One region of the Lentzea sp. NPDC020367 genome, then DNA from elsewhere that is predicted to be linked to it. Evidence: riboswitches for the same ligand, from Rfam matches in the RefSeq annotation. Region 1 holds a riboswitch; the other holds the start of a gene.
What was found. A riboswitch is a leader RNA that binds a small molecule or an ion and turns the genes downstream of it on or off. The one in region 1 is predicted to bind thiamine pyrophosphate.
Positions count from the first base shown of each region.

Region 2: linked by a shared signal. The riboswitch ahead of ACH413_RS22820 (thiamine ABC transporter substrate-binding protein) and the one ahead of thiC (phosphomethylpyrimidine synthase ThiC) in region 1 are both predicted to bind thiamine pyrophosphate.

Region 1 is NZ_JBIRVV010000003.1:400,217-405,756, forward strand. It holds gene ACH413_RS14210 (LytR C-terminal domain-containing protein) at 138-440, opposite strand; gene ACH413_RS14215 (DUF3263 domain-containing protein) at 737-1,015, opposite strand; gene ACH413_RS14220 (peptide deformylase) at 1,124-1,705, shown strand; gene ACH413_RS14225 (aldo/keto reductase) at 1,702-2,640, opposite strand; gene ACH413_RS14230 (LysE family translocator) at 2,713-3,315, shown strand; TPP riboswitch at 4,025-4,149, shown strand; gene thiC (phosphomethylpyrimidine synthase ThiC) at 4,139-5,540, shown strand, end outside.
Region 2 is NZ_JBIRVV010000005.1:235,133-240,672, reverse strand. It holds gene ACH413_RS22840 (DUF6131 family protein) at 46-201, shown strand; gene ACH413_RS22835 (mannosyltransferase) at 479-1,693, shown strand; gene ACH413_RS22830 (glycoside hydrolase family 88 protein) at 1,610-2,512, opposite strand; gene ACH413_RS22825 (4a-hydroxytetrahydrobiopterin dehydratase) at 2,653-2,946, opposite strand; TPP riboswitch at 2,978-3,090, shown strand; gene ACH413_RS22820 (thiamine ABC transporter substrate-binding protein) at 3,084-4,082, shown strand; gene ACH413_RS22815 (ABC transporter permease) at 4,058-5,540, shown strand, end outside.

The DNA of each region.
Region 1 (5,540 bases):
CGCCACTCCGCCCAACGCAACAGGCGTGCCATCAACCCGCGCATGGCGTAGACCCCGGCTTTTGATCAGATTGGCGGGGTCTGGGGCGGAGCCCCAGGAATCAACGCGAGGCAACGCCCGCAAGGCGACCAACGCGTCTACTTGTTCTTAGCAGGCCCCTGAAAATCATTCGTAACAATCAAAATGATCCCGGCCGCAGCAGACTGAATCCCATCAAACCGAGGCTCAACCCGAGCCCTCAAAACCGCAGCCAGTTCCTTGGCCGAGGCCTCTTCATCAGTCCCAGGCCGAAAATAAACGGTAGTGGTGGGAATAGTCCCGGACGAGTAGTTCCCAGTCTCGGCAACAGTCCACCCATTACCCCGAACCTCATCGGAGGCCTTGGAAGCAAGCCCGGTGATGGTCGAGTTGTTGTAAACCCGAACCGGCACCTTGGCCACTCCAGGCTGGGTGACCGGCGGAGGCGGCACAACAGAGGTAACAGGCGTAGAAGCCGGAGGCGCGGAGGTAGTCGCAGCCGGCGACGAAGTCGAGGCCGGAGCAGAGGCCGGAGGCTCAGAACTGGCGGATGCGGGCGGAGCCGTGGACGACCCCTCGGCAACGGGAGGTGTCTCGGACCCCCCACCGCTGAACAAGCTGACAACGCCGATCACCAACGCGACGGCGGCGACACCGAGCAGGGCGAAGCCGGCTGCCTTGGCCGGACGGGACGGGCTTGCGGACTCGGGGGAGGTCATCAGTCCTCGGTGCTCCTGGCGCGTGCGCGAACCCTTTGGCGGCCTGTCCGCACGCCGCGCAACCGCTTGACCAGCATCGGATCGGCAGCCAGTGCGGCTTCGGATTCAACGAGCGCGTTGAGCAACTGGTAGTAGCGGGTAGCTGACATGTCGAACAGTTCCCTGATGGCCTGTTCCTTGGATCCCGAGTACTTCCACCACTGACGCTCGAACGCGAGCATCGTGCGTTCGCGGCTGGTCAGCCCGTCAGCGGAGGTGAGCGTCTCGGCGTGATCCATCTGGCTCCCCACGGTCGCCACACCATCTCAGGTGCGGGCAATTCAATCACGTGATCGTTCCAACCTACCGCGCGACACCGACAGTTTTGGACGGCTTAAAGTTCAGCCATGGCCGTCCATCGCATCTGCATCGCAGGCGACCCCGTGCTCCACAACCCGACGCGCGAGGTCACCGAGTTCGACACCGAGCTGAAGACCCTCGTCGACGACATGTTCGAGACGATGGCAGCTGCTCGTGGTGTCGGGCTCGCGGCCAACCAGATCGGCGTCGACCTGCGGGTATTCGTCTACGACTGCCCGGATGACGAGGGTGTGCAGCACCGCGGCGTGGTCGTGAACCCCACTCTGGAGACCTCCGAGATCCCGGAGACCATGCCGGATCCGGACGACGACTTCGAGGGCTGCCTCAGCGTCCCCGGCGAGGCGTACCCGACCGGACGCGCCCAATGGGCGAAGGTGACCGGCCAGGGCCTCGACGGGGAGCCGTTCGAGGTCGAGGGCACCGGCTTCTTCGCGCGCTGTCTGCAGCACGAGACCGACCACCTCAACGGCTACCTCTACACCGACCGCCTCATCGGCCGGTACAAGAAGGAGGCCAAGCGGATGCTGCGCGACAACGAGTGGAACCAGCCGGGTCTCTCCTGGGACCCGAACGACCCGGCGAACTTCGACGAGGACGACGAGGACTAGGGCCGGAGCACCGACTCCACCTGGGCCAGCTCCTCAGTCGTCAGCGCACCGAACTCCAGCGCACGAGCGTTCTCCTCGGCCTGAGCCACCGTCCGGATCCCCGGGATCGGGGTCAGGCGGGGAGAACGCGCCCAGAACCAGGCCAGCGCCCCCTGCACCAGGGTCCGGCCGCCGGACGTCAGCACGTCCCGAACAGCCTCACGGGCCTCGAAGTACGCCGGTGACGGCCGCCCGTCGACGAAGAACCGCAGCCAGGACGGGTTCGTGACGCGCACGTCGTCCGCAGGCAGCGAACCGAACGTCTCCCGCGCCAGCAGTCCCATCGCGAGCGGGCGCCGGCACAGGACCGCGAAGTCGCCCGCGTACATCCCGGGGTTGTCGAACAGCAGGTTGACGTCGGCCTGGGCGGCGATCCCGTGCTCCCCCTCGCAGAAGAACCGCGCCCGCTCGACGTCGTCCGTGCTCCACCCGTAGGACCGGATCTTGCCCGCGGCGACCAGCGCCTCGCACTCGTCCCGCAGCAACGCGGCCTCGTCGAGCCCGAGGTCGCCGACGTGCAGCTGATACAGGTCGATCCGATCGGTGCCCAGCCGCCGCAACGACCCCTCGACGGCGCGGCGCAGGTACTCGACCGATCCCTCGTCGCCGGTCATCCGGCGAGACGCGGCGTCGAACCCGCAGCCCCACTTCGTGGCGATCAGCACCTGGTCACGCACGTCCGCAAGCGCTTGCCCCACCACGGTCTCCGCGTGCCCGCAGCCGTAGACGTCCGCGGTGTCGAACAGCGTCACGCCCAGCTCCACCGCCCGCCGCAGCGCCTTGACCGACTCGCCGTCGTCAGCCGGTCCCCAGCCGACCGGCGATCCGTCCGGGCCCGAGAACGGTCCGCCCATGGCCCACGTGCCGAAACCCAACTTCCCCAGTTCCAAGGTCATGGCTCCACCGAACATCCTGGAGCGCGCTCCAGGTCAAGAAACAAGTTGCGACGACCAGCGACCATCAATGGCATGCCGATCGAAAACATCGTCGCCTTCGTCGCGGCCTCGTTCCTCATCGCCCTGTCGCCCGGACCTGGCACGGCCATGGTCCTGCGACAGTCGGTGCACGGGCGAAAAGCCGCGCTGGCGACGGTGTTCGGCATGGAGGTCGGCGTGGCGTGCTGGGCGATCGCAGCCGCACTGGGCCTGTCGGTCCTGCTCACGGCGTCCGAGATCGCCTATCACGCGCTGCGAATCGCCGGTGCGGTCTTCCTGATCTATCTCGGCATCAAGGCCCTGATCAGCAAGAGCCTGCCCAACGCCGAACCCCCGCCGGCCAGCCACGCGTTCCGCAGCGGCCTGGTCGTGAACCTGGCCAACCCGAAGCTCGGCGTGTTCGCGATCTCGTTCCTACCGCAGTTCGTGCCTGCCGGGGAGGCCGGCAAGGGGGTTCTGCTCTTCCTCGCCATCGGGTGGGTCCTGATCGACACCGTCTGGTACCTGATCATCGTGTCGATCCTGCACACGATCCGCGGCTGGCTGAGCCGGCCGCGCGTCCGTCCCGCGCTCGAGAAGCTGTCGGGCGGCGTGCTGCTGGCGCTCGGAGTCCGGCTGGTACTCGACCCGCGTTGAGATCGGGCTGCCCCGGCGCCAGAACAGCTCGGGCAGCCCGGCCAGCTCGGCGAAGGTGTGGCAGGCGGCCATCGACGCGTAGCCGCCGGCCAGCACGTGCGCGCGGATCCGGTCCAGACGGCCGAACTCGATCACCTCACCGGCGATCAGGAACGGCAGCACCAGCTGCCAGGCCTGCACGACGGCCGGACGGCGCCGGTGAGGTGCGCGCAGGGCCGCGCGGGCGACCCGGAGCAGGTGCTCGTTCGCGCTCATCGTGTACGGATGGGCCGAGTGGTCCCAGCTCCACCGGCGCTCTTCGGTCACCGCGCACCGCACGCACTCGACCGGTCCGGTGCCCAGTTCGGCACCGCAGCGGGAGCACGCCAGCAATGTCATCGCCCAGTCCACGCACGTCCACGGGTACTGGCCGACGTCCGCGGAGGTCACCAGTTCGGCCAGTTCCCGGTCCGCCAGCTGGGACGACGTGCGCAGCGCCTCCCAGTCCGCGAGCCAGAACTGGTCGAGCAGTTCCGCGCAGAAGCCGCAGTCGGGGTAGCCGCGACCTGCGAGTTCTCCGCAGGAAGGGCATGCCGAGACCACGGCGGGACGCTGGCCGCGTCGCGCGCCGGGCGGGAACGGCTGGTGATCAGCCACGGGGAAGAGATTAGGGGCAAACGACGCCCTTGGCAGCTACGGCGCGCGCTGACTATGGTCGGTTCTCGACAACTCAACACAACGCGGGAGCTCGCGCCTGAGCGGGCTGAGAGGGTGACTGGCCGTAGTGCCGGTGTCACCGACCGCCTGAACCTGACCGGGTAATGCCGGCGTAGGGAGGAATGTCGTGACGGCACTTGACGACCGTTCGGTCAAGCCCAGTGTGACCACCGGCCCGATCTCGGGCTCGCGCAAGGTGTATCGGGAAGTCTCCTCTGACATCCGGGTGCCCTACCGCAGGGTCGAGCTGACCAACGGCGAACATGTCGATCTTTACGACACTTCCGGTCCGTATACCGACGACAACGCGACCATCGACGTCCACAGTGGACTCCCCGACCTGAGGTCGGGGTGGATCGCCGCACGGGAACCGATCAACGGAGCTGTCAGCCAGCTCGCGTACGCGAAGGCCGGGATCATCACCCCGGAGATGCGCTACATCGCGGTGCGCGAGAACCTCGACGCGGAGTTCGTGCGCGAGGAGGTGGCCATCGGGCGTGCGGTGATTCCGTTGAACCGCAAGCACCCCGAGGCCGAGCCGATGATCATCGGCAAGAAGTTCCTCGTCAAGATCAACGCCAACATCGGCAACTCCGCGGTGTCGTCGTCGATCGAGGACGAGGTCGACAAGATGGTGTGGGCGTCCCGCTGGGGTGCCGACACGATCATGGACCTGTCCACCGGCAAGCGGATCCACGAGACGCGCGAGTGGATCCTGCGCAACTCGCCCGTGCCGATCGGCACCGTGCCGATCTACCAGGCGCTGGAGAAGGTCAACGGCGATCCGGCCGCGCTGTCGTGGGAGGTCTACCGCGACACCGTGATCGAGCAGGCCGAGCAGGGCGTCGACTACATGACCGTGCACGCGGGCGTGCTGCTGCGGTACGTGCCGCTGACGGCCAAGCGCGTCACGGGCATCGTCTCGCGCGGCGGGGCGATCATGGCCGGGTGGTGCCTCGCGCACCACAAGGAGAGCTTCCTCTACACGCACTTCGAGGAGCTCTGCGACATCCTGCGCACCTACGACATCACGTTCTCGCTGGGTGACGGGCTGCGGCCGGGTTCCATCGCGGACGCCAACGACGAGGCGCAGTTCGCCGAGCTCAGGACGCTGGGCGAGCTCACGCACATCGCACGGGCGAAGGACGTCCAGGTCATGATCGAGGGCCCCGGCCACGTGCCGATGCACAAGATCGCCGAGAACGTCCGGCTCGAAGAGGAGTGGTGCGGCGAGGCGCCGTTCTACACCCTCGGGCCGCTGGCCACCGACATCGCGCCGGCGTACGACCACATCACGTCGGCGATCGGCGCGGCGCAGATCGGCTGGCTGGGCACCGCGATGCTCTGCTACGTCACGCCGAAGGAGCACCTCGGCCTGCCGAACCGCGACGACGTGAAGACCGGCGTGATCACCTACAAGATCGCGGCGCACAGCGCGGACCTCGCCAAGGGCCACCCCGGCGTCCAGGACTGGGACGACGCGCTGTCCAAGGCGCGCTTCGAGTTCCGCTGGGAGGACCAGTTCAACC
Region 2 (5,540 bases), on a different contig from region 1:
CCCCCGTGGGGTAATCCAGAAAAGGATTCCCCACCTGGAGGTGTCATGATCGTCCTCGGTCTCATTCTGCTTGTCGTCGGGTGGCTGATGGGTATCAGCATCCTGACGACCCTGGGAGTCGTGCTCCTGGTGATCGGCGCGATCCTCGCCGTGTTGGGCGCGGTCGGCAAGCCGATCGGCGGACGGGCGCACTACTTCTAAACGCGCACCAAGTCACCGTTCCTCCCCTCGGAAACGGTGAAGGGGGAGCCTCCTTTGTGGAGGCTCCCCCTTCTGCTTGTCTCACAAGCTCTTACACGTTGTTCTTAGCGCGTGCGGCAGCGGCGAACACTCCGAACGCGACCCCCAGCATGGCCAGAGCGGCGACAGCGGCAACTACAAGATCAACAGACATGACCAGAAAACTCCCTCTTGCGATCTCTCCCGTCCTAATGACGCCGGGGTACCCCGTTTCGTTGCCTCGGGTAACGTTTTCGGGGTGAAACTCCGTGCTGTGGAAGCGCGTGTGCTCTCCGTAGCACCGTGGCTGCTCGCGTTGTCGGTCGCCGGGCACCTGTTCATGGTCGCGTTCCAGGCGAAGATGACCATGATCGACCTGCTGGTGTACCGCAACGGGTCGCCGCACCTGTTCTCCGGCGACCTCTACGAGTGGCGGCTCGACCAGTACGCGGACGTGTTCCCGCTGCCGTTCACCTACCCGCCGTTCGCGGCCGCGATCTTCACGCCGATGAGCTGGGTGCCGTGGGAGGCGTCGCGCTGGATCTGGCAGCTGCTCTGCCTGGGCTGCCTCTACTACATCGTGCGCACCAGCCTGAAGCTGCTGAAGCTGCAGGACCCGCGCCGCGCCATGATGTGGACCGCGCTGACGCTGTGGATCGAGCCGGTCCGCACCACGCTCAACTACGGCCAGATCAACCTGGTGCTGGTCGCGATCCTGATCGGCACGCTCGCCAGCGCGCGCAACTGGGTCGGCGGCGCCGGTGTCGGTTTCGCCGCGGGCATCAAGCTCACGCCCGCCATTTCCGGGCTGTACTTCCTGATTCAGCGCCGGTGGATGGCCGCTGTGTGGTCGTTCGTCGCTTTTGTCGTGGTGTACGGCATCGGGTGGGCCATCTCACCGTCCCAGTCGGACAAGTTCTGGTTCCAGCTGCTCGGTGACGCGAGTCGCGTCGGGCCGGTCGGCAGCGCGATCAACCAGTCGATGCGCGGTGCCCTGAGCCGCACGGTCGGGTACGACGTGAAGACCGGTCCGATCTACATCGTCGCCGTGCTCGTCGCGGCCGCGCTGACGTGGTTCGCGGTCAGCAAGACCAAGGACGTGCTGGCGTTGATCGTCAGCGTTCAGATGCTGGGTCTGCTGGTCTCGCCGATCTCGTGGAGCCACCACTGGGTGTGGATGGTGCCCGCCCTGCTGTGGCTCATCTACGAGGGCGGACACCTCCTGTGCAAGATCACCGCCGGCCTGTGGGTGCTGCTGACCGGCGGCTACCTGATCTCGTTCCTGCTGCTCGCCCAGCCGAACATCTGGGACTTCCCGCGGCCCTGGATCTTCGTGCTGCTCGGCTGGGGCTATCCGGCCGCGGGCCTGCTCACGCTCGTCGCGATCGGGCTAGCAACCCGGCGTAAGAGGGACGATCTGCTGCCCGGCGATGAGGAAACTGCCCACAGCGAACCCACCGGTGTCACCGGCTGAGGCCGGCTTCCACGAGTTGCGGGCCGCGACCCAGCCCAGCGTTCCGTCTGCGTCCAGCGCGGTCAGGAGGGCCTGCCAGCCCTTCTGCACGTGCGGCAGGTAGGTCGCCCGGTCGAGCACGCCCGCGTTGATGCCGGCGGCGATCGCGTAGGTGATCATCGCGGTGGCGGCGGAGTCCTTGCCGGTGCTGCCCCAGAAGCCGTCGTGGCGCTGCAGGAACTTGAGCGTTTGCACGCTCTTGCGCAGCGTCTTGGCGTACTCGGCGCGGTACGGGTGGTCGGCCGGCAGCGCGAGCATCGCCTTGGCCAGGCCCTGCACCGCCCAGCCGTTCGTCTGCACGTTCAGGCTCCACAGACCCGTGAACTCGTTGAACGTCCGGGCCTTCAGGCTGCGGTACGACTGGAACGAGTAGTCGAGCATGGCCTTGTCGTTGTCGGCCACGGCGATGCGCGTGAACGACGGCAGCGCCATGTTCAGCGCGTCCGGCGAGCGCCAGTAGCCGGTCTTCCCGTCCTTCACCTGGGCGCGCAGGTTGTCGCGCAACGGCTGCAGCACCTCGGGCTCCGGGTGGAAGAACGCCACGTCGAGGTACGGCTCACCGGTCGACTGGGCGTCCGGGGCGAAGGGGTTCGCCGGGTCCACGGGCAGCAGGTACTTGTTCGCCTGCACCCACGGCCACGTCTTGTGGTTGCTGATCCCGGTGGTCCGCACCTGGGCGAGGTTGCCGACGTGGAAGTTCGCGTTGGACCAGGTGTTCGCCGCGAGGTCGGACCCCTTGGTGACCCAGGTGGCACTGGCCTTGATCATCGTGTCCGTCACGGCACACGGCACGGCCTGAGCCGCGGTCGGAATCGCGGTAAGTGTCCCGGTAAGAACCAGGACGAAAAGTGATGTGCGCAACCGCATGAGGGTGTTCCCTCTCATTTCCGCGGGCGGCGGCAGCGCACATCTTGACCGAATCAGCTCATCGCGTCCAGGACCCCGTCGATTTCCTCGGCGAGGGACACGTCGAGCGCGGTGATTCCTCCCTTGTAGTGGGTGCTCAGGCGGAATGTCAGCGTCTTGTAGCGGATGTCGATGTCCGGGTGGTGGTTGTCGTTCTCGGCGATCTCCGCGATCCGGTTCACGACCATGATCGCGTGGGAGAAGCTCGCCAGCTCCACGGTCCGGACCAGCGCCGCGTCCTGGGCACTCCAGTCGGGCAGCTTGGGCAGCACGTCGTTCAGCTGATCGTCGCTCAACAGCTCGGCCATGCCCTGATCGTCCCACCACGTCACGTAGGCTGCGCGTTGCCACGGGAGTCCGGTGAAGCGCCGGGCTGAGAGGAGGGCTCGCAAGCCCTCGACCGTCCACCTGATCCGGGTCATACCGGCGTAGGGAGAGATTTGACGTGAGAAGGATTTTTGCTGTTGTCGCCGCGCTGGCGTTGACCGGTTGTTCGGCCGGTACTTCGACCGCGCCGCAGACGCACGAGGTCACATTGGTGACGCACGACTCGTTCGTCGTGAAACCCGAGGTGCTGGAGGAGTTCCAGAAGTCCTCGGGAATCACCGTGAAGCAGATCGCCAGCGGTGACGCGGGCGAGCTGACGAACAAGCTGGTGCTCACCAAGGCGAACCCGATCGGCGACGTCGCGTTCGGCGTCGACTCGACGTTCGCCTCGCGGGCGTTGAGCGAGGGTGTGTTCGCCGAGTACGCCTCGCCGGAGGCCTCGAAGGGCGCGCAGCGGTACAAGGCCGACGACACGAACCGCCTGCAGGCCGTCGACGTCGGTGACGTGTGCCTGAACATCGACCCGGCCAAGCTCGGCGGCGTCGAGCCGAAGTCGTACGACGACCTGGCCGACCCGAAGTTCAAGGACAAGCTGGTCGTCGAGAACCCGGCCACGTCCTCGCCCGGTCTCGCGTTCCTGCTCGGCACGATCGCCAAGTACGGCGAGAACGGCTGGCAGGACTACTGGACCAAGCTCAAGGCCAACGGCGTCAAGGTCGTGAGCGGCTGGGAAGAGGCCTACAACCAGGAGTTCTCCGCCACCAAGGGCGATCGGCCGATCGTCGTGTCCTACGCGTCGTCGCCGTCGGCCGAGGGCGGCAAGACCAAGGCCGTGCTGGACACCTGCTACCGCCAGGTCGAGTACGCGGGTGTGCTGTCCGGGGCCAAGAACTCCGCCGACGCGCAGAAGGTCCTCGACTTCCTGCTGGGCGAGAAGTTCCAGGCCCAGGTGGCCGAGCAGATGTACGTCTACCCGTCGCGTGAGGGCGTCGCGCTGCCCGAGTCGTGGGCCAAGGACGCGCCGTTGCCGTCCTCACCGCAGTCGCTTCCGGCGGACAAGGTGAAGGACAACCGCGAAGCGTGGGTCGAGCAGTGGCGCAAGCTCGTGCAGGGCTGAGTTCCCGCACGGGGTGGTCGGCGGCGGCGCTGCTTCCGCTGGCCTTCCTGGGTTTGTTCTTCGCGTGGCCCGTGCTGGCGATCGTGTCGCTCGGGCTGCGCGAAGGTGGCGTGGCCTCCGCGTTCGCCGACAGCGACACCTGGGAACTCGTCGGGTTCACGCTGGGCCAGGCTCTGGCGTCGACGGTCGTGGCAGTCGTCGCCGGGATGCCGCTGGCGTTCGTGCTGGCACGGTGCCGGATCCGCGGGCTCGGCGTGATCCGGGCCGCGGTGATGGTGCCGTTCGTGCTGCCGACCGTGGTGGTGGGCCTGGCTTTCCGGACGTTCTGGCCGGACGGCGGGGTGTTGCCGATCGTGCTGGCGAACGCGTTCTTCAACGTGGCCGTGGTCGCGCGGACCGTGGGCGGGCTGTGGGCGCACACCGATCGACGGGCTGAGGACGCGGCGCGGGCTTTGGGTGCATCGCGTCCGCGCGCGTTCGTGTCGGTGGTGCTGCCGGCGTTGGCACCGGCGATCGGCTCGGCCGCGGCGGTCGTGTTCCTCTTCTGCGCCACGAGTTTCGGCGTGGTGCTGGTTTTGGGCGGGTCGCGGTACCGGACCCTGGAGACCGAGATCTACCTGCGGACGGTCGAGTTGTTCGACCTGTCCGGGGCCGCTGCTCTGTCGTTGTTGCAGTTCCTCGCCGTGCTCGCGGTTCTGGTGCTGGGAGCTCTGGCCCGGCGCCGGCGCGAGACCGCGCTGGCGTTGCGGGGCAGGGAAGAGCTGGCGCGGCGGCCGACCGGTGGCGAGTGGTACGTGGTGCTCGCGGCCTTCGCCGTCGTGTTGGCGTTGCTGACGCCGGTGGTCGGGCTGGTGACGCGGTCACTGTCCACTCGGGACGGATGGAGCTTCGCCGGGTACGTGGCGCTGAACTCCCGTGGCGACCGCGGCACGCTGGCGGTGACCGGGATCGACGCCGCGGTGAACTCGTTGCGGACGGCCTTCGACGCGACTTTGGTGGCGTTGGTGGTCGGGGTGTTCTCGGCGGTGGTGCTGGTCGGGTTGCGGCGGTCTGGGAGCCGCGTGTCCGAGGTGCTCGACACCGCGCTGATGCTGCCGCTCGGGGTGTCCGCGGTGACGGTCGGCTTCGGCTACCTGATCACGATGGACGCGCTGCCCGGCGACTTCCGCACCTCGCCGTTGCTGGTGCCGCTGGCGCAGGCGTTGGTGGTGACGCCGTTGATCGTGCGAATGGTGCTGCCGGTGCTGCGGGCCGTCGACGAACGGCTGCGGCAGGCGGCGGCAACGCTGGGCGCCTCACCGTTCCGTGTGTGGCGAGAGGTGGACCTGCCACTGGTCGGGCGGTCGTTGGTGGCGGCGGCCGGGTTCGGGTACGTGGTGGCGCTGGGGGAGTTCGGGGCGACGAGCTTCCTGGCCCGCCCGGACGCACCGACGCTGCCGGTGGTGATCGCGCGGCTGA